Regions from separate parts of the Cutibacterium granulosum genome, predicted to be linked through region 2. Evidence: riboswitches for the same ligand, from Rfam matches in the RefSeq annotation. Region 2 holds a riboswitch; each other region holds the start of a gene.
The links. Region 2 has a riboswitch for cobalamin ahead of mutA (methylmalonyl-CoA mutase small subunit). Riboswitches for the same ligand answer to the same signal wherever they lie in the genome.

Region 1: it holds a riboswitch for cobalamin, as region 2 does, so the genes downstream of both, CKV91_RS09200 (ABC transporter substrate-binding protein) here and mutA (methylmalonyl-CoA mutase small subunit) in region 2, are expected to answer to the same signal.
Region 3: it holds a riboswitch for cobalamin, as region 2 does, so the genes downstream of both, CKV91_RS02765 (anaerobic ribonucleoside triphosphate reductase) here and mutA (methylmalonyl-CoA mutase small subunit) in region 2, are expected to answer to the same signal.

Annotation. Positions count from the first base shown of each region.
Region 1 is NZ_LT906441.1:2,149,440-2,159,632, forward strand. Features, by position in the region: gene CKV91_RS09180 (DEAD/DEAH box helicase) at 1-165, opposite strand, end outside; gene CKV91_RS09185 (glycosyltransferase family 4 protein) at 1,373-2,572, shown strand; gene CKV91_RS09190 (bifunctional ADP-dependent NAD(P)H-hydrate dehydratase/NAD(P)H-hydrate epimerase) at 2,693-4,219, opposite strand; gene CKV91_RS09195 (holo-ACP synthase) at 4,216-4,569, opposite strand; cobalamin riboswitch at 4,767-4,909, shown strand; gene CKV91_RS09200 (ABC transporter substrate-binding protein) at 4,950-6,002, shown strand; gene CKV91_RS09205 (FecCD family ABC transporter permease) at 6,005-7,018, shown strand; gene CKV91_RS09210 (ABC transporter ATP-binding protein) at 7,028-7,813, shown strand; gene CKV91_RS09215 (ABC transporter substrate-binding protein) at 7,849-8,865, shown strand; gene CKV91_RS09220 (ABC transporter substrate-binding protein) at 8,895-9,908, shown strand; gene CKV91_RS09225 (class I SAM-dependent methyltransferase) at 9,978-10,193, shown strand, end outside.
Region 2 is NZ_LT906441.1:1,085,135-1,095,327, reverse strand. Features, by position in the region: gene CKV91_RS04585 (amino acid ABC transporter permease) at 1-451, shown strand, start outside; gene CKV91_RS04580 (amino acid ABC transporter ATP-binding protein) at 559-1,320, shown strand; gene CKV91_RS04575 (RNA-binding S4 domain-containing protein) at 1,343-1,558, shown strand; gene meaB (methylmalonyl Co-A mutase-associated GTPase MeaB) at 1,562-2,587, opposite strand; gene scpA (methylmalonyl-CoA mutase) at 2,898-5,087, opposite strand; gene mutA (methylmalonyl-CoA mutase small subunit) at 5,084-6,991, opposite strand; cobalamin riboswitch at 7,072-7,294, opposite strand; gene CKV91_RS04555 (alpha/beta fold hydrolase) at 7,575-8,531, opposite strand; gene CKV91_RS04550 (LCP family protein) at 8,611-9,699, opposite strand; gene CKV91_RS04545 (sugar transferase) at 9,954-10,193, shown strand, end outside.
Region 3 is NZ_LT906441.1:660,195-670,387, reverse strand. Features, by position in the region: gene arsB (ACR3 family arsenite efflux transporter) at 1-66, shown strand, start outside; gene CKV91_RS02790 (hypothetical protein) at 208-531, shown strand; gene CKV91_RS02785 (hypothetical protein) at 702-1,250, shown strand; gene CKV91_RS02780 (hypothetical protein) at 1,213-1,662, opposite strand; partial or broken gene CKV91_RS02775 (transposase) at 1,737-2,157, shown strand; gene CKV91_RS02770 (4Fe-4S single cluster domain-containing protein) at 2,302-2,832, opposite strand; gene CKV91_RS02765 (anaerobic ribonucleoside triphosphate reductase) at 2,838-5,270, opposite strand; cobalamin riboswitch at 5,319-5,533, opposite strand; gene CKV91_RS02760 (LutC/YkgG family protein) at 5,667-6,338, opposite strand; gene CKV91_RS02755 (LutB/LldF family L-lactate oxidation iron-sulfur protein) at 6,338-7,870, opposite strand; gene CKV91_RS02750 ((Fe-S)-binding protein) at 7,873-8,664, opposite strand; gene CKV91_RS02745 (L-lactate permease) at 8,717-10,193, opposite strand, start outside.

The DNA of each region.
Region 1 (10,193 bases), 1.1 Mb from region 2:
GATGGCATCGGGGATGGCAGCGATCTGGATGCGGAACGGCTCGTCGATGCCGGTGGCGGCCAGGGCTGCGACGATGGGGTCGGGCACGCCGAGGGCGGAGAAACCCCCCTCGTGGTTCACCGTCGAGGTGTCGAGCTCGCCAAGATCGGTGGCCTTCCACTCCATGGTGTCGGCGTCGGAGTCATCGGCATGCCAGTCGTCCCGGTCACGACGCCCCGGCCCGGAACCGTGGGAACCCCGACCACCGCCGTCGTGACGATCCCAGCGATCACGGTTGCGATCATGCTCCCGACGCTCATGGCCGCGACGCTCGTTGCGAGGCTCGGCATCGTCTTGGTGCCAGTCACCACGCTCGCCCCGATCACGCCGAGCGTTGTTCCGCTCGTTGCCGTGGTCGTCGCGCCAGTCGTCCCGGCGGCTGGACCCGCGCCGATCACGACGCCAGTCCCCGTCGTACCGGCCACGACCACGAGCATCCCAGTCACGAGGCCCTGCCTCGAAGTCGTGCGATGCACGATCGCGTGCACCGCGCTGGTCGTTCCAGTCACGCCGATCCATCCGGTCACGACGGTCGTCACGGCGGTAGGAGTTTCGAGTGTTGCCGCGGTACCCACCGGAGCCATGACCGTACCCGCCCCGGCTACCGCCATGACGGTTGTCGCCACGTGACCGGCCTCCTCGGGGGCGCTCGTCCCGGTGCCAGTCGTCTCGATACTGCTTGGCCTGGCGTTGGTCGTCGTGGCGTCGGCCGCCATCGACCTCGGCAGCCGGGTCCCAGGCCTGGAATGACCGGCCCTTGGGATCGGTGTGGGCAGCGCGTCCAGAGTTGTGGTGGGAGCCATGTCGTGCTGCGCCGCCTCGGTTGCGTGGCTTGTGCCCTCGAGCAGCACGCTCGGCGGCCGTCCACCTCCTCTTGGGGGTGCCGTCCGCCTTGTACGACTTGGCCTTGCGGTGTGGCTTGTTGTTGGGCATGGGAATCCTCTGGTGACGAACGACTGCGCACAGCAGCAGCCGCGCGACGGCGCGGGAAGGGTGCGTGAATCGTCTTGGATGAATGCGGTCTCGATGGCGGGCGTGTAGCTGCAAGGGTCTGACACCGTCAGACGCGCATGTCACCGCATGGGAGCAGCGACACGATCGGAACCGGCCAAGCAGACTCGTGTTCGAGTCGGAATCACCTGGACGGATGGGCGCATCGAGCAACTCAACGCATCATGGGCCCACATGGGCCGAACCAACGCGCCAACGATACCTGCTTGGCCCAACAACAACCAAACGACGCCATCGGCTGCTGGTCATCCATCAGAAAATGTCACCGTTTGGACAACTGCACAATGCGGAATCGTCACCTCGAGCAGTTACCATCGAGGGTGTGCGAGTTGCGATTGTTGCGGAGTCGTTCCTGCCACAGGTGAACGGCGTCACGAACTCGGTCCTGCGTATCCTGGAGCACCTGCGCGCCCACGGACATGAGGCCCTGGTCATCGCCCCGGGCGACTCCGAGACCCCCCACGAGTACCAGGGGCATCGGGTGGTCTCGCTGGCCTCCTTGGCCTTCCCCGGTTATTCCGACGTGCGTGTCTCGGCCTCCCCGCAGTGGTCCATCGAGCGCACCCTTGCCGAGTTCGACCCTGATGTCGTCCATCTGGCTGCACCGTTCGTCATCGGCTACAAGGGGGCTCTGGCCGCTGCCTCGCTCGGCATACCTTCCGTCGCCATCTACCAGACGGACGTCCCCTCCTACGCCGGGCGGTACGGCCTGGGCAAGTTGGAACCCTACGGCTGGTACCGGGTGCGTCAGATCCACTCCCTGTCGGTGGCCACCTACGCCCCCTCCACCTATTCACGCGACCAGCTCGTCTCGCACGGCGTGCCGCGGGTGGGCATCTGGGGTCGTGGCGTCGACAAGCAACGATTCCATCCGTCGAAGCGTTCGGAGGAGCTGCGTGCCCAGTGGGCCCCGAACGGCGAGGTGGTCGTCGGGTACATGGGGCGCCTGGCCGCCGAGAAACGGGTGCAGGACATGGCCGTGCTGGCCGACATCCCCGGGGTGAAGCTCGTCATCGTCGGGCACGGCCCCGATCGTGACCAGCTCGAGAAACAGATTCCGGGTGCCATCTTCACCGGGGGTCTGGGCGGTGAGGACCTGCCGCGCGCGGTGGCATCTATGGACGTCTTCTGCTCCACCGGCGAGCTGGAGACCTTCTGCCAGGCGGTCCAGGAGGCCAAGGCCTGTGGAGTTCCGGTGATCAGTCCGCGCCGCGGCGGCCCGATCGACCTCATTGATCCCTCACGCACCGGCTGGCTCTACGAGCCGGGCAACATGGACGAGTTCCGCAGCTACGTCGTCGACCTCGTCGGTGACGGTTACAAGCGCAGGGCCATGGGAACGGCGGCCCGCGCCTCCATCGAGGACCGCACTTGGGGGCATCTGTGTGCCGAACTCGTCGGGCACTACGAGGAGGCCATCCGGATCGGATCGGTCGCAGCTCCAGCCCGTCATCGTCTGTTGGCTGCGGCCACTCACCATCCCCGTCGCAACGGTCGTTCCATCAGTCTGCTGCACCGCTGAGCCAGCGATTCCGCCACGTCAGCTGGCCGAGGCGCCAAGCCCCTGCCCATTCACGAAAAAGCTGGGCCCCGTTGATCTCCGGTGACGCTCACGGCCCGGTGCCCCACCCCACTCACGGACTCACGGAAAGCTGGGCCGCCGGCATGCTCCGATGATCTCGGGAAAGAACCCGGCGAGTTGATCTGGCGACCACGGCCCGGGATGGCGGCATGCGGTGAGCGCCTGCAGACTTGCCCCCAACAGGCCAGCCCAGCCAGCCGACACGCCAGCGGCGAGCAGTGTTCCACACACACCAGCCAGCACATCGCCCGAGCCGGCCTGCCCGGTCCACGCCGGCCCCGGCAGCGCTGCGGCACAACCGGCCTGCCCGGCAGGCATCTGGCCCGCCCCCGGGTGGTCGGCCACGTCGAGAATCTCGGACGGCGTGGGCTCCACCACGTGCCCGTTCGGGTCGGCCATCCACTGAATCGCCCCCTTGAGCAGGACGGTGGCGCCGAATCGTCGCGCCGCCTCCGCGGCCGACTCGCGCGGGTTCTCACGCACCTCGTCGCGGTCGACACCGAGCATGCGCGCCAGCTCACCGGCATGTGGGGTGAGCAGGCAGCCGTCCGGGAGCTCAGCGGGCAGCAGGGACAGGGCGTCGGCGTCGATGACCATCGGTACGCCGTCGACACAGCGTTGCTGGAGACGGCGTCCATTTGCAGCTGGGTCGTCCTGCCCCCAGCCGGAGCCGACCACCCAGGCCTGCACCCGGCCGTCGGCAAGAACGACCGACGGCATGGCAGCGAGCACCAGGTCCGCCGGACGTCGTGGTCCGACGTAGCGAACCATGCCGGCCCCCGTGCGCAGCGCTCCCAGCGTGCCGAGCAACGCTGCTCCCGGGTACTGGGAGGACCCAGTGTCCATCCCGACGACACCGCGGGAGTACTTGTCGTCTCCCGGGTCCGGGACCGGCCAGAGCCGGGCGAGGTCGTCCTCGTCGACCACACTCGTCCAACCGTCAGCACACTTCGGGACGCCATCACTGCCACCGGGCTCGACGCCGATGTCGACCACGTCGACCCGTCCGCACCGCTCAGCGGCGGGTGGGGCAACATGGCACCACTTGCGTGCCGCGAAGGTCACGGTGACATCGGCTCGTAGCGAGGTCGTGACGGCCCCGGAATTGGCGTCCAGGCCAGAGGGCAGATCGACAGCGAGCCAGCTCGCAGCGGAAAGCTGCTCCCCCAGCCTCGCAAGATCGTCCGGGATGCCAGGGCGTCCGCCAATCCCCAGGACGGCGTCGATGACGAGGTCTGGTACCACCTGGCCAGCCTGCTCCATCGTCACCACCTCACACCCCGCTCGTAGGGCGACCTGCCAACCAGCGGCATGTGGTGTGCCCAGCACCGGACAGACCCGTACATGGCATCCCTCGTCGGCGAGCTCGGCCGCGGCCAGCAGACCGTCTCCCCCGTTGTTGCCGCCTCCCACGAGCACCAGCACTGAACCGCCTCGCACCCCGCACCCCAGATCGGCGAGCATGCCCCGTGCCTGCGCGGCGACCTGCCCTGCAGCCACAGCCATGAGATCGGTACCGGGATGCGCATCGAAAAGCTTCTGTTCGGCAGCGCGCATCGCGGCCGCCGTGCACACGTACTGAGTCATTGCACCTCACAGATGACGAATGCCACGGCGAGTGCCCCGTCGTGGCTGAGGGACAGGTGAATGTCGGTGACACCGCGCTCCTGCACCGTCCTGGCAGATCCTCCGGTGAGATGCAGACGCGGCTTGCCGGACTGCTCGACGACAACCTCCACCTCGCGCCAACGCAACCCGTCCGGCCCACCAAGCGCTTTGGCAAGGGCTTCCTTGGCGGCGAACCTGGCCGCCTGGGAGCGCTTCGGCAGACTGCCCTCGGCAGGGGTGAGCACCTTCTGCACCAACCCCGGGTGGCGGGCCAGCGCGTCCTCCCACCGTTGCAGGTCGCAGACGTCCACGCCGATGCCGACAATCATGTGGTCAGCCTAGCCGCCCGAGACTAGGCTGCTTCGGCGGGCTCGTGCTGACGTCATGACGAGTCTCGCCCCGCCCCCACTGGCATGCAGCCTCAGCTTCCGTTTCGAGGCAAGGAAGGCACTGAGGAGACCCGAGAGCTGTTCAGCCATGCGTGGAATTCCGCCCACGATCTCGTTATGCTGAGCCCAAAACCATACGGGAACTCCGGTGCGAGTCCGGGGCTGTTCCCGCAACTGTGACCAGCGAGCCACTTCTCCTCGTCGCCCGACGAGACACGTCACGGCCTTTTCCGGGGCTGGAAGGCAGAGAACGCGCAACGACCTGGGAGCCAGGACACCGTGTGGCTACCCTCCGGTCACCAGGTGCGAGGAGACACCACATGCACATCACTCGTGATGCCCATTTCCGTCATGGGCACAGCACACCATTGCTCGCGACGACCGCCGTCGGACTCGTCGGTGCCATGCTGCTCACCGGCTGCGGTTCCCACGGCGAGGACTCATCCGGGGCCGGCAGCCCGTCAGCCACGGCATCCGCCTCGGCATTCTCCTCACCGGTGAAGGTGAAAAGCTGTGACGAGACCCTCACCTTCGACACGCCGCCCAAGCGGGTCATCCTCATGGGAGACACCGACGCATCGATCTTGGTGAAGCTGGGCGTCATGGACTCGATCACCGGTCGGGCCGGGGAGGTCATGGCCGACGGCTACGACGCCGACACCCTGAAGAAGATCACGGACGTGCCCACGATCACCTCCTCCGAGCTGGACACCGGTGGCGCCAAGCTCGCCACCGAGACGATCCTCGACCAGCATGCCGACCTCGTCATCGGCTATGACGAAGGTCTGGACCGTGCCGCTCTGCGCAAGGCTGGGGTCAAGGTGTACGCCCCCGACACGTTCTGCCCGCACGGCACCGGGACCGATCACGCGAGTTTCGACCTCGTCACCAAGGAGGTCAGCAAGGTCGGTGACATCTTCGGCGTCCCCGACAAGGCCAGGACCCTCAACGACGAACTCACCGGGCAGGTGAAGGACCTCACCTCCCAGGCCAGCAAGGACTCACAGCACAGCGCCGCCGCTCTGTGGGTGGAGCCCGGCAACAGCGGGTTCTACACCTACGGCACCTCGAGCATGGTGCAGCCGATCCTCGAGGCCAACGGCCTGCGCAACGTCTACGACGGCGAGAGGAAACGCGTCTTCGACGCGACGATGGAGGACGTCCTCAACCGGGATCCAGAATGGATCGTCCTGCTCGCCCAGGAGGGCGACATCGCCAAGACCAAACCAGCATTCCTCAAGTACAAGGGCGCTTCGCAGCTGCAGGCCGTGAGGAAGAACCAGGTCGTCGTCATCCCATTCTCGCTGACGGATCCGCCCACCCCACAGTCCATCAAGGGAGCCGTGGAACTGAACAAGCTCCTCAAGAAGTGATCATGCGGCACACACGCATCAGGACCATCCTGCTCGTCGTGCTGCTCGTCCTCACCCCGGTGGGAAGCATCGCCTTCGGCGCGGCCTCGGTGCCCTGGGACCAGGTCATCGGCGTGCTGGCCGACCATCTGGGGTTGCACCCGCAGGTGACCTGGGACGGCATCACCGACGCCATCGTCTGGCAGAACCGTATGCCTCGCATCATCGCCGGGATCGGCGTGGGGGCTGCACTCGGAGTGGCCGGGGTCGCCCTGCAGGCGATCGTGCGCAACCCGCTGGCCGAACCCTACGTGTTGGGAGTGAGCTCGGGGGCGTCGACGGGCGCTGCGGCGGCGATGGTCCTCATCGGCATGTCGAGCCCACTGGGGGTGGCCAGCCTGGCCTTCGTCGGTGCCCTGGTGGCCACCACCCTGGTGCTGGGAGTGGGCGGTCGACGCGGCAGCTCAGCCCTCACCCTGGTGCTGGCCGGTATCGCGGTCGGGTTCATCTTCCAGGCCGTGACGAATCTCATCATCTTCTCCGCGGACTCCCCGGAGACGGCACGCTCGGTGATGTTCTGGATGCTGGGGTCCCTGGCCAAGGTGAGTTGGACCCAGAGCATCTGGCTGGTGGGCATTGCTGCGGTGCTCATGGCGCTGTTGTGGTTGTGCGCCCCCTGGCTCGATGCCCTGGCCAGCGGTGATCAGACCTCGATGGCGGTGGGGATCAACCCCCAGGTGATTCGGCTCGTCATCCTCGTTCCGGTCTCGGCAGCCGTGGGGGCGGTGGTGTCGATGGCTGGTGGGATTGGCTTCGTCGGCCTCATCATCCCGCACCTCATGCGCTCCTTCACCGGGTACGGGCACCGAACCCTCGTCATCTCGTCGGGGCTGGCCGGCGCCATCTTCCTGGTGTGGGCCGACACGGTGTCCCGGACGATGTTCGCCCCCTCCGAACTACCCATCGGCATCATCACCGGACTGCTGGGGGCGCCGTTCCTCCTGGTGCTCGTCAACCGGATGAATCCGGCGCGGTGAGGAGGAGCCATGATTGACGTACATTCCCTGGTGATCCGCCGTGGCAACCGGGTGGTGGTCGACGAGGTGGATCTGTCCGCCGGAGACGGCAGCACCATCGGTGTCGTCGGACCCAATGGGGCAGGCAAGTCCACCCTCGTCCAGGCCATGTACCGCGCCCTACCGGCTGCCAGTGGTGAGGTGCTCATCGACAGTTCGGACGTCACCAGCCTCTCCAGGCGGGCCATTGCCCGAGCAGTGGCCGTCGTCTCCCAGGAACGTGACGAGGGTCTGCCGCTCACGGTACGCGACGCCGTGGGGTTGGGACGGCTCTCGCACCGCTCCCTGGCTGGTTATGGGGACGCCGAGGATCGCAGCATGGTGGACGCAGCGCTGGCTCGCGTCGACATAACGTATCTGGCCGATCGGCTCATCACCCAGTTGTCCGGCGGTGAACGGCAGCGTGCGCTCATCGCTCGGGCCATCGCCCAGGACACCGACCATCTGCTGCTCGACGAGCCCACCAACCACCTCGACATCCGGCACCAGTTCGAGCTGCTCGCCCTGGTGGCGACCATTCCGGCGACGACGGTCATCGTCCTGCACGATCTCAACCTGGCCGCCCGATGCTGCGACAAGCTCATCCTGCTCGATCACGGCCGTCTGGTGGCCTCCGGCCCCACCCAACAGGTGCTCGACCCCGAGCTCATCTCACAGGTCTACGGGGTGCAGGTGCACCGCATCGACCATGCCGGGCAGCCCCGGCTCCTCTTCGATCCCCTTGACAGCACAGCAGCTGACCATTCGAGACGCTGAACCACCACGGCGTCGACCGCCCCACAGGAGGCACCATGAAAACCCACCCACTCATTGCCGGCCTCACCCTCGCCCTGGCGAGCACACTGTGCCTCACCGGCTGTTCCACGTCGGCACACGAAGACGATGCCCAGTCGAGTTCGACGGCCACCACGGCACAACCGTCCGCCTATCCGGCAACAGTGATGAGCTGCACCGAGAAGCTCACCTTCACCGAGGCACCGAAAAGGGTCCTCATTCTCGGTGACACCAATGCACCCACATTGTCCATGCTCGACCTGCTGGACAGGGTGACTATGCGCACCGGAAAGATCGACACCACCGGTTACGACGTCAACACCGCAACCAAACTCATGTCCCTGCCCGAGATGAAGAGTGGTACCACAACTTTGGGTGGAGGGGCGAGCGTCGCCACCGAGAGCATCCTGGACGCCCACATCGACCTCGTCATCGGCTACGACCGAGGAGTCGACCGCAAGGCCCTGGCCAAGGCAGGGGTCAAGGTCTATGCACCAGACGCCTACTGCTATGACAAGAAACCAGTCGACCATGCTGATTTCAGCCTGGTGACTCAGGAGGTGACGAAGACAGCTGCCATCTTCGGAGTACCGAAGCGAGCCGTTACCCTGAACAAAGCCCTGAAGAAGCAGGCCGCTGATTTGCCGAAACATGCCGGCGGCAAGGGTGCCAGCGCTGCCGCCCTGTGGCTGTCATCCGACGGATCGAGCATGTACTCCTACGGACGCTCGAGCATGGTCCAAGCCATCTTCGATGTCAACGACCTGAAGAACGCCTACGCAGACAACCGTACCCGAGTGTTCGACATCAGCATGGAGGACCTCCTCAAACGCAACCCGGACTGGATACTGCTGCTGAACAACGCGTACAACACCGACGACATCACCAAGACCTTCACACGCGCCAAAGGCGCCTCACAGCTCAGGGCAGTGCAGAACGGTCACGTCATCACCATGCCCTACTCCCTCACCGACTCAGCCTCCCCCATGTCGATCCAGGGAGCCCAGGAAGTCGCCAAACTCATCAACAAGTGAGCCGCCACCCCTCGCGAACAGGAGACACCATGAAACCCCACCCACTCGTTGCCGGCCTCACCCTCGCCCTGGCGAGCACACTGTGCCTCACCGGCTGCGGCACGTCACACCAGGAGAAGTCCGGGGCAGATCCGTCGCCTGCGGCGGCATCCGCAGGCTCCGGATACCCATCGACGGTGATGAGCTGTGCGGAGAAGCTCACCTTCACCGAACCACCGAAAAGGGTCCTCCTCCTCGGTGACACGGACGCCTCCGTACTGACAACGCTTGACGTGCTGGACAAGGTGGCCATGCGGACTGGAAGACTTGACACCACCGGCTACGACATCACCACCGCCACCAAGCTCAAGGCCATACCCCAAATGGAGAGCGGCACCAACGCCACGGGAGGGGCGAGCGTCGCCACCGAGAGCATCCTGGACGCCCACATCGACCTCGTCATCGGCTACGACCGAGGAGTCGACCGCAAGGCCCTGGCCAAGGCGGGGGTGAAGCTCTACTCCCCCGACGCCTACTGTGACGACCAGACCCCGGTGAACCATGCCGACTTCGGCCTGGTGACCAAGGAGGTGACGAAGGTGGGCGCCATCTTCGGGGTGCCGGAACGAGCCGCCACCTTGAACAAGGCCCTGAAGGAACAAGCTACCGATCTCAAGAAACACGCCAATGGCAGGGGTGCCAGCATCGCGTCCCTGTGGCTTCCTGCCGATGGCTCCAGCATGTCCGCCTACGGGCGATCGAGCATGTCCCAAGCCGCCTTCGACGTCAACGGCCTGAAGAACGCCTACCAAGACAACCGCACCCGGGTGTTCGACATCAGCATGGAGGATCTCCTCAAACGCAACCCGGACTGGGTCCTGCTGCTGAGCGGGGCCAGCAATGCCGACACGATCAAGACGACGTTCGAGCATGCCAAGGGCGCCTCGCAGCTCACGGCGGTGAAGAAGGGGCACGTCATCACCATGCCCTACTCCCTCACCGATCCAGCGTCTCCACTGTCGATCGAGGGAGCCACGGAACTGGCCAAGCTCATCGCGTCATGACGCAGCCACACCTCTCACGACCCGCAGACCCCGTGAACGCACGGAAATTTTGACAGGACAGGAGTGCCCATGGTGAGCACCGACCGCATTGCCGACATGTGGACCGATGCATCCGACGACTACGACCGCATCGTCTCTCGCGAGCTACGCAACCTCAGAGACGTTGACTACTGGCGTCACGAGCTCGACACGCGTCTGGGGGACGAGCCACGCGACGTCCTCGACGTCGGCTGCGGACCCGGATTCTTCTCGATCATGCTCAGTCGGCTGGGCCATCGCGTCACC
Region 2 (10,193 bases):
TGCCGAGATCATCCGCGCCGGACTGGAATCGGTGGACGCCGGTCAGACCGAGGCTGCCAAGGCTCTGGGCATGAAACCGAGCCTCATCATGCGCCGCATCATCATCCCCCAGTCGATGCGTGTCATCGTGCCGCCACTGGGCAATGAGACGATCGGCATGCTCAAGACGACCTCGCTGGTGCTGGCAGTGCCATTCACCCTAGATCTGCAGTACGCCACCAACGCCATCGCCAACCGCATCTACGCCACGATCCCCCTGCTCATCGTCGCTGCCATCTGGTACCTCGTCATGACGAGCGTTCTCATGGTCATCCAGCACTACGTCGAGGCGTACTACGGACGGGGATTCTCCCGTCGCAAGACCACCGGATCGACGCGCCACAATCGTCAGTCCGCGGTCAATGCATCTGGAACCACCCCTGCCGAGCCACTCCCCGAGGTAGAACTGTGAGCACCACTCCCACCCCACGTCACGAAAAGACATCCGACACCCCGACCGGGGCCGGACCACTCGTCGAGCACACGGCGGCGCCGCACAGCAGCGCTTCCGAGACGCCCATGACCCATGTCGCGGGTCTGCACAAGGAATTCGGCTCCCTGCACATTCTCAAGGGGATAGACCTGGACGTCGGCAAGGGTCAGGTGTGCGTCCTGCTCGGCCCGTCCGGATCGGGAAAGTCGACGCTGCTGCGGTGCATCAACCAGTTGGAGACCTTCGAGGCCGGCAGCATCCGCATCGACGGTGAGCTGGTGGGATACCAGGAGACCCCCACCAGAGGTGGGCGCCTGCGCCGGCTCCCGGAGAAGACGATTGCTGCTCAGCGAGCCAGGACCGGCATGGTCTTCCAGCGATTCAACCTCTTTCCGCACATGACGGCCCTGGAGAACGTCATGGAGGCCCCGATCCACGTTGCCGGGGCCGGCAAGGACGAGGCCCGGACCGCTGCCCTGCACCTGCTGGAGCGGGTGGGCATGGCAGGACGCGCCGACCACTACCCCGCCGAACTGTCCGGCGGACAGCAGCAGCGGGTGGCCATCGCTCGCGCCATGGCGATGAAGCCCGATCTCATGCTCTTCGACGAGCCCACCAGTGCGCTGGACCCGGAACTCGTCGGCGAGGTGTTGGCCGTGCTCAAGGACCTGGCAGCCGAGGGAATGACGATGGTCATCGTCACCCACGAGATCGGCTTCGCCCGTGAGGTGGCAGACATCGTTGCCTTCATGGACGACGGAGTCATCGTTGAGTCCGGCGACCCCCAGAGCGTCATTGACGATCCGCAGTCACCTCGTCTGAGGGATTTCCTCGACTCCGTGTTGTAGAACTGGTGTCATGGGCAACGACATGATTCGGCTCGGCCAGTTCCTCAAATTCGCCAACCTCGTCGAGACCGGCGGGCAGGCACGTGAGCTCATCACGACAGGAGTGGTGAGTGTCAATGGTGAGGTGGAGAGGCGACGCGGACGCCAGCTGCACCCCGGCGACACCGTCACCATCGAGACCGACGCGGGTCCAGTGACCGAGGAGGTGAACCTGGACCCGATCGACGTCCCGTGGTGATGCTCAGCCCTGGCTCCCCATGGTGCCCTGGGCCCACGGCAGGTCGGGGACGACCTGGGCGAAAGTCTGCAGGATCTCCTCGGCGCCCTTGAGCGCGCTGGTGGCCTCGATGCTCATGTCGGCCTCGATCCTCTGGGCGACCTCGCGCAGCTTCGGCTCGTGCCGCAACGACTCCAGGATCTCGTCCTCCACCATGGCCCACAGCCATTCACGTTGCTGCTCCAAGCGGCGGGCCTGCAGGGACCCGTCCGACTCCAGGTACTCCCGGTGGTCGAGAACCGCCTGCCACAGGTCGTCCAGCCCGTCGCCGGTGTAGGAGGAGCAGGTGAGCACCGGGACACGACGGTTCTGGTCGGCCTGGACGAGTTTCATGGCGATGGACAGTTCACGTGCCGAGACGCGGGCGTTACCGGCATTGTCGCCGTCGGCCTTGTTGACCGCGACGACGTCCGCCAGTTCGAGGATGCCCTTCTTGATGCCCTGCAGCTGGTCACCGGTACCAGCCACGGCAAGCATGAGGAAGGTGTCGACCATCTCGGATACGGCGACCTCCGACTGCCCGACACCGACCGTCTCGACGAGTACGACGTCGTACCCGGCGGCCTCCATGACGATCATGGCCTCTCGGGTGGCCCGGGCCACACCGCCCAGGTGACCGCCAGAGGGTGAGGGGCGGATGAAGGCGTCATCCAGGGTGGCGAGCTCTCCCATACGGGTTCGGTCACCGAGGATCGAGCCGCCGGTTCGGGTGGACGACGGGTCCACGGCCAGCACGGCTACCTGATGGCCGTGCTCCTTGATGAGCTTGGTTCCCATCTTGTTGATGAAGGTGGATTTTCCGGCTCCCGGTACGCCAGAGATACCGACACGAATTGCCTTGCCAGTGTGCGGGGCGAGCTGACGCAACATCTCATGGGCCTTCTCCCGGTGGGAAGGCTTGCTCGATTCCACCAAGGTCAGCGCTCGGGCGATGACCTGGCGGTTTCCGGCCAGCACCTGGTCAACGAGTTCGGGTACGTCGATAGCCATGTCGCTCCTTCTTGGGCTCGCTCTACAAGCGCGTTACTCCAACTTATCGCGTCTGGAGCACGTGTGAGGGGGTTGGGGATGAAGTCAGTCGTCACCCATCTGACTGGGTGGGGACCGAGTGCAGTGCCGGTGTCCAGTCGTGAGGCAGGCTGTTCTGGATCCAGGCCTCCAGTCGTGGGACGGGTTGCACTGGACAGGTGCCCAGTCCTGGACCGGACTGCTCTGTCAGGGGTGCGCCTGGGATGCACGCCGGCCCCGAACCAGCGAGGGTCCGGGGCCGACGTGAACCTTGAGGATCAGCTCGTGACGATCAGTCCTCGTCAATGCGCTCGAGCAGCTGGGTCATGAGGTCGACCGCTGCATCGGGGATGACGGTTCCCGGCGGGTAGATCGCCGCGGCACCGTCGGCACGCAGTTCGTCGAAGTCCTGGGTCGGGATGACGCCACCGACGACGATCATGATGTCCGAACGTCCCAGCTTGTCCAGCTCCTTGCGCAGGGCCGGCACCAAGGTGAGGTGTCCGGCGGCAAGGGAGGAGACGCCAACCACGTGGACGTCGGCCTCGACGGCCTGACGGGCGGCCTCCTCCGGGGTCTGGAACAGCGGGCCGACGTCGACGTCCATGCCGAGGTCGGCGTAGGCGGTTGCAACGACCTTCTGGCCACGGTCGTGACCGTCCTGACCCATCTTGGCGATGAAGATACGCGGACGACGTCCAGCCTTCTGCTCGAATTCCTCAACGAGCTCGTGGACCTTGGCAGAGGATTTCGTGTGCCCCGCCTCCTTCGAGTACACACCGGAAATGGTGCGAATCTGGGCGGTGTAGCGACCGAAGCTGCGCTCCATGGCGTCGCTCATCTCGCCAACGGATGCCTGTGCACGACCGGCGTCGATGCACAGCTTGAGCAGGTTGCGATCCGGATCGGTGGGATCGGGGTTCGCAGCCGCCCATGCCAAGCGCTCCAGAGCCTGCTGGCAGGCCTCCTCGTCACGCTCGGCGCGCAGTTTGACGAGCTTGGCCTTCTGCTCGGCGAGCACCTGGGAGTTGTCGACCTTGAGCACCTCGAGGGGCTCCTCCTGGTCGAGCTGGTACTTGTTGACGCCGATGAGGGGCTGACGACCCGAGTCGATGCGTGCTTGGGTACGGGCAGCAGCCTCCTCGATGCGCATCTTCGGGATGCCCTTCTCGATGGCCTTGGCCATACCGCCGGCCTTCTCGACCTCCTGGATGTGGCCCCATGCCTTGCGAGCCAGCTCCAGGGTGAGCTTCTCGACGTAGGCCGAGCCGGTCCACGGGTCGATGACACGGCAGGTGCCCGACTCCTGCTGGATGAACAGCTGGGTGTTACGGGCGATACGGGCGGAGAAGTCCGTCGGCAGGGCGATGGCCTCGTCGAGGGAGTTCGTGTGCAGGGACTGGGTGTGTCCCTGGGTGGCCCCCATGGCCTCCACACAGGTGCGGATGACGTTGTTGTAGACGTCCTGGGCGGTCAGCGACCAGCCGGAGGTCTGCGAGTGGGTACGCAGGCTCATCGACTTCGGATTCTTCGGCCCGAACTGGTGCACGAGCTTGGCCCACAGCATGCGGGCCGCGCGCATCTTGGCGACCTCCATGAAGAAGTTGGTGCCAATGGCCCAGAAGAACGACAGGCGCGGGGCGAACTGGTCGACCTGCAGACCCACCGACTCACCGGCACGGATGTAGTCGACACCGTCGGCCAGGGTGTAGGCCATCTCGATGTCGGCGGTGGCGCCAGCCTCCTGCATGTGGTAACCGGAGATCGAGATGGAGTTCCACTTCGGCATGTTCGCACTGGTGTAGGCGAAGATGTCGGAGATGATCCGCATCGACGGCAGCGGCGGGTAGATGTACGTGTTACGAACCATGAACTCCTTGAGGATGTCGTTCTGGATCGTACCGGCGAGCTGCTCGGGCTTGGCGCCCTGCTCCTCGGCGGCCACCACGTACAGGGCGAGAATCGGCAGCACGGCGCCGTTCATCGTCATGGACACCGACATGCGGTCCAGCGGGATACCCGCGAAGAGCTCGCGCATGTCGAGGATGGAGTCCACGGCCACACCGGCCATGCCGACGTCACCGGGAACACGAGGGTTGTCGGAGTCGTAACCGCGGTGGGTCGGCAGGTCGAAGGCGACCGACAGACCCTTCTGGCCAGCAGCCAGGTTGCGGCGGTAGAAGGCGTTGGACTCCTTGGCGGTGGAGAATCCGGCGTACTGACGAATCGTCCACGGACGGAAGGCGTACATCGTCGCGTAGGGACCGTGGGTGAACGGCGGGATACCGGCGTAGGTGCCCAGCCAGTCCATGTCGGAGTAGACGTCCTGGGAGTAGAGGTGTCCGACCTCGATCTGCTCAGGAGTGATCCACGGATCCTGCTCACCAGCAGCGGCGGCGAGCTTGGCGAACTGCTCCTGGGCGTCGGCGGGAACGGCCGCATCACCCAGGTTGATGGAATCGAAACGGGGCAAGGTTGTCACTTGGCAACTCCCATTGTGTCGAGAACGGAGGAGAGGGTGTCGACGACGTTCATCCCGAGGAAGACGCGTCCATCGACGAGCTCTTCGGCTGCTGCGGCGTCGTCACCGAATTCCTTGAAGGCACCGGAGAGGTAGACGGCCTTGGCACCGGCGTCCTTGAGAGCCTTGACGACCTCAAGTCCCTGCTCGGCGTAGGTCTTGGCGTTGGAGCACAGGTCGGCGATCTGGGCACCGGACTCCTTGAAGGCCTTGACGACCTCCTCGGTGGTGCCTCCCTCGCACTCGGGGGTCTCCAGGCCAGCGATGTGCCACACCGGGGCGGAGAATCCTTCACGGGGGCCGAAGTCGCGACGAGTCCCCAAGCAGGCCAGGAAGACCTTCGGACGCTCGGCGCAGGTGGCGGAGCGATCGACGAGGGCCTCGAAGACCTCGGCATCGCGATGCCACTGCAGCCCGTTGTGGGGTGCACCCTGCGGGAACGGCTTGGTCTCGACGGTCTTGGCGTCCAGCAGCGGGAACTCGCTGACGGCCGTAATCGGCTGCTTACGAGTGGCCAACCGCTTGGCACGCTCGGTGTTGAGCTTGTCGAGCTCGGTGCGGACATGGTCACCGGTGAGGGCTGCCGCCATGCCACCAGCGGCCTCGACGCTCTGGAACTCAGCCCAGGCAGCATCTGCCAGGGACTTGGTGAGCGACTCGACGTAGAAGGAGCCACCAGCCGGATCGTTGACGCGGCCGATGTTCGACTCCTCGGAGAGGATGATGCCGGTGTTGCGGGCAATACGACGCGAGAAGTCACTCTTCGGCAGGCCGATGGCGTCGTCGAAGGGCAGCGTCGTGATGGCCTCGGCACCGCCGACGGCGGCACCGAAGGTGGAGATGGTGCCACGCAGGATGTTGACGTAGGGATCGTCGCGGGTGAGCTCACGCCAGCTGGTGACGGCCTCCTGACGTGCACCACGCTTGCCTGCGGGAACCTCGAAGACCTCACCGACGCGGTTCCACAGGGTACGCAGGGCACGCAGTCGCGAGATGGTGAGGAACTGGTCATGGGTGGCAGACACCCGGAAGTTGATGCTGTCGAAGGCCTGCTCGGCAGTCAGCCCCTGCTCGATGAGGGCACGCACGTACTCGACACCGGTGGCAATGGCCCAGGCGAGCTCGGCGACGTCACCGGCACCGGCGTTGTGGTACACGGTCGCGTCGACGACGATCGGTCGAGCATTCTTGTACCCGTCAACCTTCTTGACCCATTCGGAGAGTCCGGACAGGTCGGGCTCGCCACCATTGATGGCAGCTGAACCGATCGGGTCGATGCCCAGGTTGAACGAGATCTCATCCTTCTTGGCGTCGGACTTCTCGATGGCAGCCAGCAGGGCATCGGCGGCAACGGCCTGGTCATCGCGGCTGGAAACCTCGATCTTGGCCAGGTTGAGCAACACACCCTCGAGCACGGAATCGATGTCGGAGGCGGCAATGGCGTCGTCACCGACTCGCAGCCAGATGGAGGTGACACCACGCTCGAGATCGGTGAGGATCGCCTTGCGGGTGAAGGCGACATCGGGGTCCTCGTGCAGGGCACGCACGTCCCAGGAGTCGATGACGCCGGTACGAATGGTGGTACCACGGGTGAACGGGGGAACGCCGGGAGCTCCGAGGTCCTCGGGAGCATCCTGGCGGGTGTACATGGGTTCGATCTTGACGCCGTCGACCGTGGTCGGCTGCAGACGTGCCATGCCCTTCTCGAGGTTGAGCTGCTTGCCCTCGGGACGCCCACGGTTGAGGACCTTGAGCACCTCCTTGTGCCACTGCTCCTGGGTCGGGGCCGGGAAGTCACCGGCGAGGGTGAGCGTCTCGGGCATGTCGACCTTGGCCGGCGTCGAGACGTTGTCGGGATCAGTCATACTCTTCAGACTCCTGCTCCGCTTTGGATAGACATACGTCGTCGTCCTCCCCTCGGGGACCACGTCATTGTCGTCGCACCGGGTGCGGCAACATGCTGGCAGGTCTTCGGACTCATGGGCGTCTCGTCGTTGACGAGTCCTACGTCACCGCTTCCCGGGGCCGAAGCCCAGTGCTTGATTGCCGTCGTCCCGGACGGGATGGCGTCAATGGTGATCTCGTTCCCATTCACCGCTGCGGGGCAGTTCCGGAGTTTCACCGGATTCCCTTTCACTGCTGGTCCAACCCATGACCTCACGCGATCACGACCTTCCCAGCACCAGCTCCTACCAGCTTATAAGATGAACGTCGACCGGGCAGCAGGGGGCTACCTCCTACGCACGATCGTGCAGCGAGGAATTGGCACAATCGACCCAGTTTTCACTCGTTCGTCGTATCCTTCGCTCACAGATCTGCATCCCTGCAGCGAAATCCGACTCCGGGGCCACTGTGCCACGACACGAGCCAGCGTCTCCTGGGCGCTGGCCAGCCGTCACCCCTCCCGGAAGATTCATCGGAGGCAGAGGATACGGCCTTGTCACGGCGTCACCTTGGTGAGACCGCACATCGGGGATGGTCCGAGCGAGCCTCAACCGTCTTGCCGATCCACGTCTCCAGAAGCCGATACGTCTGTTCCCGGTCTCGTTCGTGCAGCAGCTCATGTCGAGCATCAGGCTCCAGATGGACGTCCACCTGGAGCACCCCGTTCGCCGTAAGCTCACCGGCCACGCGACGCACTCCCCTGCCGTTGCCGCCGACCGGATCGCTGTCACCGCTCATGAGCAGTACCGGCAGCCGCGGTGGAATGGCTCGTAGGATCGTACTGGAGTTGCTCGTCTCACTGAGCCGAACCAGCTCCCGGTACAGCCCCACCGAGGCAGTGAATCCGCACAGTGGATCATTGCAGTAGGCGTCCACCTCACTGGCCTGTCGGCTGAGCCAGTCGAACCGGGTACGAACGGGACGAAACCGAAGATTCATGGAGCCAAAGATCAGGGTCTCCATCACTCGACTGGCAGAATCCTCACCAGCCATGACAATCTGGCTGGTCGCCGCACCACGAGCCACCTTCGCCAATGGGCCTGCTGAAGCTCCGGTCCCCAGTAGCACGAGCGCAGTCATTTCCCGGCCCCGACGAGCTGCGACGATCCGCGCCAGGAACGACCCCATCGAATGACCCACGAGGATCCAGGGCAGCTTCGGGTGCTGGGAGCGCACATCATCGGTCACTCGACACAGGTCGTCAACGATCTGATGGTAGCCCCGGTCGGGGGCCTGCCCGAGGGTGCCGTCCGCCAGTGCCCGCGGTCCGTGGCCACGGTGATCGTTGGCCACCACGAGCCAGCCAGACTGCGCCAGGCAACGTGCGAACTCGTCGTAGCGAGCAGCGTACTCGGCGAACCCGTGCACCAGTTGGATGAATCCACGCGGTTGACAACCAGGCCGCCAGATGAGCACGTCAATCTGCGCACCGTCGTCGGCAGTGAGGGTGATGGTGTCCATGGATCCTCCCGAGGTTGTGATCGAGCATCGCAGTGCCCAGAGTATTCGGTCAATGCATCACGGCCGTGACCGGTACGGCTCACTGTGGGTGATTCTCGACGTACACATCCATGGTGTCGTTGCGCATGGCATCCGAGAGCTCCTGCAGCCCTTCCTTGTCGACGACGTCATAGGCCTGACCGTCCTTCGACCTGCCAAACCCGGAAATGGGGGCTTGCACCTGCACGACCTTGTCACCGGAGGTGAATCGCAGACTCATGGCAAGTTTGCGAATCTCCGAATTGGTGAGCTTGTCGTCGACGGTCATGGTACGTCCGGCCAAGGTGGCGACGTCATCGAACTTCGAGGGATTGGCGAGCGTACCCGCAGAGAGGGTTTTGTCGATGATGGCCGTGAGGACATCCCGCTGACGGCGCGCACGATCAAGATCGCCGTTCTTGAGATCCCGGCGTTCGCGGACGTACTTGAGGGCCGCATTGCCTTTGAGCGTGATGTCTCCTGCTGGAAAGTGCATGCCCTCAATGGTGGAATCCTGATCGTTGTACACCTGTACACCGCCAAGAGCGGTCGTGAGTTCCTTGAAACCAGTGAAGTCGATGACGGCAGCATGATCCATGCGTACATTCGTCAAACTTTCAAGGGTCTGAATGGTCAGCGGCACGCCACCCCACGAATATGCAGCGTTGATCTTGGCCTGGGAAGGTTTGCCGATGACCTTGTTGGGCGGGATCGTCACCCACATGTCACGCAGGAAGCTGATGAGGTACAGATGCTCTCGATCCGCTGGCAGGTATGCCACCATCAGGGAGTCGGACCGACCTCGATCCCAACCCCGGGAGTCCGATCCCAGGAGTACGAAGGTTCGAGCGCCATCCGTAGCCGTGCTGGGGCGGGGGCTCGCGGTGGGCATCGTGAGAGGCTCCCGATTGATCTCGTCCAGACCATTGGTGAGGTGCTTGAGGAAATAGCCCAGAACACCGACGACAAGCAGGATGATGGCCAGCACAGCACACAGGAAGATCACTGGGGCACGACGACGATGCCCCGATGATGCCGCTCCAACGCCCTCGGTGATCGATTCCTCGTCCTGCCTGTGTGCATCCATACCGCGCCGCGGGGGAACACCCTCATCGGCACCAAAGAGGTCAAGCTCATCATCGTCATCCACGCTGGATCCCCTTGTCCTGTCTCCACCTTCCGCGCACCATCGGAGCCGATACGGGAAATCCCGCCCCAAGTTCTCCGTCCAAGGAGACTGATTTTGGATGGGGGTGCTGAGCAAGATGCCAAGCCAAATGTTAGCATGACCGGAGTTCAGGTTTCTTGGTACCAGCACGTACGCCGTATCCGAAAGGCATCATCATTCCCAGTAGCAAGCCAACGGGTGTGAGACATCCATCTTGGCCGAGCCACATACGCAATGTGCTTGTCCTTGGCGATGCCTTGGCCATTGCCTCGGCGCTCATGGCAACGTTGTACATCCGCATACCCGATCCCGACACCCCTCTGGCCGGGGCTCGGTGCCTCACCTATCCGACGCTCGCCCTGGGCCTTGGGAGTGTGTGGCTCGTCGTCCTTTCCACCAATGGCAGCCATCGAATCCGACTGGTGGGCTCTGGCCTTCAGCAGTACCAACTGGCCATGCGTGGAACCCTGTGGGTC
Region 3 (10,193 bases), 420 kb from region 2:
CTCATCGGACTCGTCTACATCAGCCTCTGGCTGCGCAAACGCTACCCCGTCGACAGCCAGCACTGACCAGCCTTCTCACCCCCACAGGAGCGCCCATCACCACACCACCCACCCAGTGACCCGGCCAACCACACGACCCCGGGCGACCGCCCCCGCGAACGTCCAACCCCAACCCATTCGCTAGAACGATCAACCCAAGAAGGAACCATGCGCTACTACACCTCCGTCGACGGCTACACCATCGACACAGGAAGCAGCCCGTTCACCCCGCAGACCCCCGCGCCCGCCGTCCAGCCCAAGGCCGAAGCGTCGGCCGTCCAGCCCGAGCGCCAAGAGCCCGCCCCCGAAGCGGCTGCCCCGCGAACCTCCGAAGCCAGCAGCGCGCCGTGGAACTACACCACGCGACAGGCCACCCACATCGACGAGGCCGGCTACAGGGACACCACACGGGGCACCATCGCCACCGACAACACCGACTGGAAGGGCGTCACCCGCGGGGTCGTCAAGAGGCGCTTTCCGCCCCAGCACTGACACCAACCCCATGGCACGCAACCCCACGCGCGTGCCATGGGCCTGCTGGCTCGCTTCGAAACCGGGCGGGTAGGTGTCCGCTATCCGATCCCGAACGGATCCTGTCCGCACGTAACGGGGTGGAGCCAATTGAGGCCGTCATTCCGGGGCCGGATTAGCTTGACACAGCCATGGCGGTCTGGGTGCTGGCGCCCGATGTCCCAGTGGATCGCCAGCAGCGGGCTTTGCGGGTGGTTGACGAGTTCTACAAGCGGGCGCTGCAGTACGGCGATGATCTCGAGCCATACGTGGATCGCACCCACCCGGAGGCCGGCTCTTGGCTGGATTCCCGCGAGCACATGCGACACCGTCGGACAGAGGCCAGGTCGAGGTGGGCCGATGCTGCGGGCCTGACCAAGAAGCAGGCACTGAACGTGACCACTGTTGTGGGGGCAGCCGCCGAAGTGGTCTTCAGCCCCAGCGCTGCTCTGGACGTGCGCCTGCTGTGGCGGCTGATGAGCGGCGACGCCCACGCCCTGACGTGGCAGCTGGTGGGCCGCAGCACCCTCACCCAGCATGTCGGCGGGGGCATGGCCGAGTTCGCGGCGGGTGGCGACCTGGTCGAGCTGGCCGACGTCTTTGGCAAGTGCTATCGCCTCACCAAGCAGGGTTGGTCGCTGTTCGACCGTCGATGCGAAACACCTAAGCAACCTTGCCCTGCTGCTTCGGCGTCACGATGACCGTCTCGGGGTTCACGATCCTCTTCCGCCAGTCCTTGTAGGCGTTCTCCTTGGTGCCGGGGGCCGCCAGCTCGATAGTGAACAGTGCGTCGATCAGGGCCCGCTTCTCGTCCTGGTCGAGCAGGGCCCACTCGTTGGCCACGGTCTCCGGGGGCACATCGAGAATGCGCTGGGCCACCGGGGAGACCGGGGCTGGCAGTTGCTCCTCCAACGCCGCGCGACGCGCGGCGAGCCGCTTGTTGGCGGCCTTGAACTGAGCGTCGTCCATCTCGTCGTCGGCCAGCATTGTGGCGTAGTGGATCCTCTTGGCGTCGATGTCGGCCAACTCCCGCTGGATGGCGGCCGCATCGACGTCGGGCGCGGCGGGTGCCAACAGGGCCCTCATCTCGACCTTGCGCAGGGCCTTGACCATGAGGTCTTCGACCAGGTCGTCGATGGGCGCGGATTCCCTGTAGACATGCGTCTGGTCGGTGCGGCAGCGGTAACGGCGCCGACCTGCTCAACGACAAGCACAAGGACCGACTGGACACCCTGCTCGCCGACGACGCCCACGTCGAGGTCGAGGTCACGGAGCGTCTACCAGCGCATGATCGCCGCCTACCGCCACGAGAACCGGCGCCACGGCCGCGAGCTGATGGCCCGGCTCATCGACTCGATCAGCACCGGCGTCCCCAAGGCCCTGGTCGAGATCACCAAGCTCGGCAGGACGCTGAAGAAGCGCGCCGCCGACGTCCTGGCCTACTTCGACCGGCCCAGCACCTCCAACGGGCCCACCGAGGCGATCAACGGCAGGCTCGAGCACCTGCGCGGCTCGGCACTGGGGTTCCGCAACCTGACCAACTACATCGCCAGATCCCTGCTCGAGACCGGCGGGTTCAGACCCCGACTACACCCTGGATTCGGATGAGCCGAATTTCCTTGGCGTCCATAAAGAGGGTCACGTCGAGATGACGTGCTCATCCCTGACAAACCACCGGAGCACAACAGTCCCACGCTCGACACAGCGACTCATCTCGGCGGAAAGACGCCTGGTCCTGGGGACACTGGTGGATCATCGCTGGCGTTGCATGGACTCGACCGTCGAGTTCTCCTCCCATTCCACCGCGGTGCCCGCCGCCAAGGAGGCGGGCACATCGATGAGGCGCTGGTTGTCACTGCCCCGCCACGCTAGGGCGAGGGTACGACGGGCCAGCAGGAACGGGCCGTCCACCAGCACGTCGACCTCACCGAACAGCTGGGCGAGGTCGGGCTCGGCCTGGGCACGGCGCAGCAGCACCTCGAACCGGTGACCCGACCAGCACCACACGTCCCACCCGATCTCGTGGGCGTGACGCGCGAGCACAGCAGCATCGGCGGCCTGCTCGCTGGCCTCGCCGCCGGTGAGCGTGAGCCCCTGCGCCAGCGACGAGGCACGCATGTCGGCCATGATCTCCGCCACCGGCATCACTGCACCACCGCACGGGTCCCAGCTGGCAGGATTCTGGCACCCTCGGCAGTGCAGGGAGCAGCCTTGGGCGAAGACGGCGTATCGCACCCCGGGTCCGTCGACGATGGACTCGGGCTCGATCCCCGCGATCCTCATCTGCGTCAGCCGTGCCGGACGCGGTCGTTGACCTCGGCGCGCTTGGCGTCGTTGAACCGGTCCAGTCCACCGACGAGGTAGCCGGTGATGCGACGAATCCGCTCGAACGGCCCGGACTCCTCACCACGCCCGCACCGGGGGCACTCGTCGTCGATGATGCCGGTGTAGCCGCACTCCGGGTCACGATCGACCGGGTGGTTGATCGACCCGTACCCCACACCGGCGTCGTGCATGGCCCGCACGATCGTCTCGAATGCCTCGACATTGCGGCTGGGATCGCCGTCGAGCTCGACGTAGGAGATGTGCCCGCCATTGGTCAACGCATGGAACGGCGCCTCCAGGCGGATCTTCTCGGCTGCACCGATGTGGTGCCAGACCGGGATGTGGAACGAGTTGGTGTAGTAGTCACGGTCGGTGATTCCCGGCAACGCGCCGAACCGTTCCCGGTCCATCCGCACGAACCTGCCCGACAGCCCCTCGGCCGGGGTGGCCAGGGTGGAGAAGTTGAGCCCGGTCTCCTCGGCGGCGCGGTCGGTACGCTCCCGCAGATGGCTGATGAACCGGTACCCGAGGTCCCAGGCCTCCTGGGACTGCCCGTGATGGGCCCCCACGAGGGCGGTGAGGGTCTCGGCCAGGCCGATGAACCCGATCGAGAGGGTTCCGTGCCGCAGCACCTCCTCGACGCTGTCGTCGGGACCGAGCCCCGCAGAGTCGATCCAGACCCCCTGCCCCATGAGGAACGGGAAGTTACGCACCTTCTTGCGAGCCTGGATCTTGAATCGCTCCAGCAGCTGATCGATGACCAGGTCGATGGATGCGTCGAAGTCCGACATGAACCGATCGACGTCATGGTCTGCCTGGATGCCCAGACGCGGCAGGTTGATGCTGGTGAACGAGAGGTTGCCACGCCCCCAGGTCTGCGCCCTGCTGGTGTCGTGGACGTTGGACATGACGCGGGTGCGGCAGCCCATGTAGGCGATCTCGGTCTCGGGATGGCCGGGGCGGTGGTACTCGGCGTTGAAGGGGGCGTCCTGGAAGGAGAAGTTCGGGAAGAGACGCTCGGCGCTGGTGCGGCAGGCCAGCTGGAAGAGGTCGTGGTTGGGGTCGCCAGGATGGTAGTTGACCCCTTCCATGACGCGGAAGATCTGGATCGGGAAGATCGCCGTCTCGCCATTGCCCAGCCCGGCGCGGGTGGCCTCCAGCAGGCAGCGCATCACCAGCCGGGCCTCCGGGCTGGTGTCGGTGCCGTAGTTGATCGAGGAGAACGGCGTCTGGGCACCAGCGCGCGAGTTCATCGTGTTGAGGTTGGCGATGAAGGCCTCCATCGCCTGGTAGGTGGCCCGTTCGGTCTCGGCCACCGAGCGGGTGCGTACCTCGTGGTGGACCCGGACCACCTGCTCGGCGGAGAGTTCGGGCCAGGCCTCGGCGAGTTTTTCCCGCTCGGCGTGCTGGGTGGCGTCGTCGGCCTCCAGGGGCCAGGTGGCGGCAAGCCGCGTCACCTCGTCCTGACGTTCCTGGTCAGCACCGAGGACGCCAGCGGACTGAGCCATGTTGGCTCGCATCCGATCGGCGCAGGTGAGGGCGACGCCGGGGGCCATGTCCCGGTCGAAGTTGGGGACGGCCTGACCACCATGCTGGTCGTTCTGGTTGGACTGGATCGCGATGCACGCCAGGGCTGCGTAGGAGTTGATCGAACGCGGGGAGCGCAGGTGTCCGTGCCCGGTGGAGAAACCGGTGCGGAACAGCTCGCTGAGGTTGATCTGGCAGCAGGTGGTCGTCAGGGTGAGGAAGTCGAGGTCGTGGATGTGGATGTCACCGTCCCGGTGGGCGGCGGCATGGGCCGGGTCGAGCACCGAGAGCAGGTTGAACTGCTTGGCCGACTCGGTGCCGAAGCGCAGCATCGAGCCCATCGCTGTGTTGCCGTCGACGTTGGCGTTCTCGCGCTTGACGTCGCTGTCCCTGGCATCGGAGAAGGTGATCTCGCGCAGCGAGGTCATGAGGGCCGACTGCTGTTCGCGAGCCGTGGAGCGGCGCTGCCGGTAGAGGATGTATGCCTTGGCCGTCTCGGCCTGGCCGCGCTCCATGAGGACCTTCTCGACGACGTCCTGGATGTGTTCGACGTCGGGGATCACGGGGCCGGTCGCGGTGGCGGCCACCGTACCGGCACCGGGGCGCTGCTCGCTGCGTAGTTCGTCGACGACGGCCAGTGCGACGCTCAGCGAGATGGCCTCGGCCTCGGCGACGCCGGTGGCCTCCAGGGCCTTGCGAGCGGCATGGGCGATGCGGGCTGGGTCGAAGGCGACGATGCGCCCGTCGCGCTTGCGCACCTGACGTAGCACGGTGGAGGACGTCTGCCCCGGTCCATGCGACGTGAGCTGGGACGTGGTGGTGTGCCTCACGGGTGTGGTCGAGGGCGTCTGGGGGTGGTGTACGGTCATGTCTCTCCTCGGAGTTCGCCGCCCCTGTCACAGGGCTCGTGCAGCCGGGTCACAGCCCGGGTACTGGCAGGTCTTCGGACTCGGGGACGCGATCGTTCGATCTCCTACTGGACGACGCTTCCCAGCCAGTGGCCAGTGCGTGTGTCGCCGGTCGTTTCCCATACCGCTGCGGGACAGTCCCGGATTCCCACCGGGTTCCCTCTTGGCTCTCATATCCCAACATCTTGTGTTTGGACTGAAAGACCAGTACGACATCTAGTTATACACCATGTGGAACCCGCCGGTAGGCACATCTTGGGGCGTGTTCGGTGCAGGCGAATCTGCGGGCATGAGGAACGCCTCCACCCGATTGCTCGAGCGGAGGCGTTCCCCAAGGGATTGCGTCAGTCGATCAGCTCACTGATCCGTCACGACGATGACGTGGAGCTGACGGGGACCGTGCACCCCATTGACTCGGGCCAGCTCGATGTCACTGGTCGCCGAACCGCCCGAGATCCACGTCAGCGGGTGATGATCGAGCACGGCCGGTCTGACGGCCTGCACGGCCTCCGGCACATCGGAGACGACCTGGCTTGCCTTGATCACGCAGACGTGACGGTCGGGAACCAGGGTGAGGGCACGTCGTCCCTGATCGGCCAGATGGGTGAGCACGATGGTGCCGGTGTCGGCCACACCGGAGGCAGCCGCCGTGACGACGGCCTGGGTGTCGTCCAGCTCGGTCTTGCTCAGTTCCGGATCGTCGACACGAACCTCGATGCCAGCCTCGGAGATGGCCGTGCGCCAGGACTCGTCAAGCCCGGAGGGGACGACGACGGACTCGTCGGCCCCGGTCTCCTTGAGGGCGTCGACGACGGCCTGGGGCACGTCGACGGCGGGAACCTCCACGACGGAACAGTTGTAGTCGCGCACCCGCTGCACGAAGGTGCCCACGACGTCGTCCATGTCGATGCCCCGACCGTACTGCCAGGTGATCGGCGCATCCTTCTGCGGATCGGACTGCGTGACGTCTGCGGTGGCCTGGCGGATCCGGGCCAGGATGTCCTCACGGGCCTGAACTTCGTCGATCATCAGTGCTCCTCCCGATTCTTCTTCCACCAGTTGCGGAAACTCTGCGACGGGATCTCGTCGACGTCGCGGTACTTGAGCCATCGTTCGGCCACGGGAACCGGGATCGGCCCCAGCTTCTTGCCGCGCATCACCTTGCCGGCCAGCTGCGAGCCCTTCTGGACCATCTCGAAGTGCTTGGCGTCGCTCAGGGCCCACTGTGAAGTCTTCATGAGCCCCATCTCACCGGCTACCTCGTAGTCGGCGGGGATCTTGTCGGCCTTCTCGGACTGCACGACGCGCTGACGCAGGTGCACGAGGATGTCGGTGAAGGGGATCTTCACCGGGCACACCTCGTTGCACGCACCGCACAACGAGCAGGCGTAGGGCAGGCCACGGTCGACGGGGTCCTCCACACCACGCAGCTGCGGGTTGAGGGCGGCACCGATCGGTCCGGGGTACACCGAGCCGTAGGCGTGGCCGCCGGTGCGCTCGTAGACCGGGCAGATGTTGAGGCAGGAGGCGCAGCGGATGCAGCGCAGCACCTCGCGTCCCAGCTCGTCGGCCAGGGCGTCGGTACGACCGTTGTCCATGAAGATGACGTGCTGCTCCTGGGGGCCGTCACCCTCGGTGACACCGCTCCACATCGAGTTGTAGGGGTTCATCCGCTCGCCGGTGCCCGAACGGGGCAGCAGCTTGAGGAACACCTCGAGGTCGTCGTAGCTGGGCAGCACCTTCTCGATGCCGACGACCGACACGAGGGTCTCGGGCAGGGTGAGGCACATGCGGCCATTGCCCTCGGACTCCACGATGACCAGTGATCCGGTGTCGGCGAGCACGAAGTTGCCACCCGAGACGGCCACTTTGGCGCGCAGGAACTTCTCACGCAGGTGCAGACGGGCCGCGTTGGTGAGCTCCGGAGGATTCTCCGAGATGTCCTCGGGGGCCGGGCGGCCGTAGTTCTTCATCTCCTGCAGGAAGATCTCCCGCACCTCGGAACGGTTGCGGTGGATGGCCGGCACGACGATGTGGGAGGGGCGGTCGTGGCCCAACTGCACGATGAGCTCGGCCAGGTCGGTCTCCCAGGCGGCGATGCCCTGTTCCTCCAGGTACTCGTTGAGGTCGGTCTCCTGGGTGGTGATGGACTTGATCTTGACGACCTCGTCCACCCCCTTGGCCTTCGCGACCTGGGCGACGATCTCGTTGGCCTCCTGGGCATTGCGGGCCCAGTGCACGTGCACCCCGTTAGCCTTGAGGGATTCCTCGGCCTGCAGCAGGTAGGTGTCCAGGTGACGCCCCACCCGGTCCTTGATCTCCTTGGCGGCACCACGCAGATCCTCCCAGTCCGGGGACTCGGAGACGCGCATGGCGCGCTTGTTGCGGATCGTCGTGGTGGCGTTGCGCATGTTCTTGCGCTGCACACCAATGCTCAGCTCACGCTTGGCGGCTTCGGAGAACTTCGGCATCCCCAGGAACGTTCCGGGGTTGTCCGGGGCCGGGGTGAGACGGGCGACCCCGTTGTTGCCCTCGGTGATCCGACGCAGTTCGGTGGTCATGGTCAGTCCTCCTCCGTGTTCGCCAGGATCTCGGCGAGGTGAATGGGCTTGACGCCAGAGTTCTGCCGCGACAGCACTCCGCCGATGTTGAGCAGGCAGGAGTTGTCACCTGCGACGACGTACTCGGCACCGGTCTCGCGCACGTGACGGGCCTTGTCGGCCGCCATGGCGGCGCTGACGTCGGGGTTCTTGATGCTGAACGTACCGCCGAAACCGCAGCACTGTTCCTCGGCGGGCAGGTCCACCAGGGTCATGCCGCGCACGTTCCTGAGCAGCTGGTAGGGGCGGTCGCCCAGGTGGATGAGACGGCGTCCATGACATGACGGGTGATAGGTGACCGAGTGCGGGAAGTAGGCGCCGACGTCGGTGACACCCAGCACGTCGACGAGGAACTCCGGCAGATCGTAGGTGCGCTTGCTGGTCTGGGCCGCGGCTCGCTCGAGCCCCTTGTCGCCGATGTGCTCGGCGATCATGGTGTGCTGATCACGCACGGCTGCGACACACGAACCCGACGGGGCGACGACGTAGTCGTAGTCGCTGAACGCGTCGACGTAGGAACGGATCATCGGAACCGTCTCGTCGAAGTATCCGGTGTTGGTGGTGATCTGGCCGCAGCAGGTCTGCTCGTAGGGGAACTCGACGGTGCAGCCGAGTCGCTCGAGCAGGCTGGTGACGGCCTGCCCGGTGCGAGGGAACATGACGTCGTTGATGCACGTGATGAACAGTGCGACGGTCATCCCCTGACCGGGACGCCCAACCTTCTCGGTGGCGTTCTGCGGGGTGATGGTGGTCATTGGAGCACCTCCTGATGGTGCATGGAAGGGGTTGACGACGTGACAGTAGTAATCATGGCACCATCCAGCCCAGGACCGGGGTGGACATGAGTCCAACGAGGATACACATGAGTACCAGCAGGATGAGGGAGTACTTGAACACCTTCCTCAGGATGACCGACTCGCCGCCAGCCAAGCCGATGGCAGTGGCGGCCACGGTGAGCGACTGCGGGGAGATCATCTTGCCGACGACACCACCGGAGGCACCGGCACCGACGAGCAGGTGCTTGGTGCCCGCCACGCCCAGGTGGGATCCGGCGCCGATCTGGTCACCCACGCTGGCCTGCAGCTGGGAGAACAGGATGTTGGCCGAGGTGTCCGAACCGGTGACATAGGTACCGATCCAGCCGAGGATCGGGGCGAGGAACGGGTAGACGGCACCGGCACCGGCGATGAACAGCCCCAGGGCGAGGGTCTGGCCCGAGTCGCCCATGACGTAGGCCAGGGCGACGACCGCGCCGATCGTCAGGGCGGAGAACTTCATCTTCTTGGCGTTGGTCCACAGTTCGGTGAAGATGTCCTTGATCGACACCCGGTAGATGAGCCCGACGAGGATGGCAACGATGGCCAGCAGGAATCCGGGTTGCGACAGCCAGGGCCAGGTGAAGGTCTGGTGGGCCGATGGTGCGCCGGAGGCGGACATGATCTCCGACAGCCCAGGCCAGGTCATCGGGGTGTCCGCCTTGACCAGGCCCTGTTTGATGCTGGGGATGGCTGCCACGGAGAAGACGACGATGACGAGGATGTAGGGCACCAGGGCCATGAAGATACGGTGGCCGGTGAGACCTTCGGTGGATGGGGCCTCGGCCGAGACGGGTTCGGTCTCCAGTGCCTCGTCCATGGGGATGCCGATACGCTCGGCGGCTTCGCGGCCGCCCTTGGGCTTCCACACCTTGAGGAAGATCATGGCCAGGGCGACGGTGACGACGGCGGCGAAGATCTCGGTGAGGTTGTACACGGCTGTGCTGCCGACGATGATCTTGGTGGCTCCGAAGACGATGCCGACGAACAGGCCGAACGGCCACACCTCCCTGACGCCCTTGCGGCCGTCCATGATGGCCAGCATGAGGAAGGGCACCACCAGGCAGAGCACGGCACACACCCGGGCGGTGATCGGGGCGACGTCGGTGACGTTGAGCCCACCGGTCTTGGCGGCCATGAGCACCGGCAGACCCACGGCGCCGAAGGCCACCGGAACGGTGTTGGCGACCAGGGCCGTCACTGCGGCACGCAGCTTGCCGAAGCCGATGGCAACGAGCATGGCGGCGGCGATGGCCACCGGGGCACCGAAGCCGGCCAGGGCTTCCAGCAGACCGCCGAAGCAGAAAGCGATGAGGATGCCGAGCACACGCGGGTCGTCACTGATGAGGAAGAAGGTGCGGCGCAGGTCGTCGAACCTGCCCGAGATCACCGTCACCTGGTACATCCAGATGGCACTCAGCAGGATCCACACGATGGGGAACAGACCGTAGAGGAAACCCTCCACACTG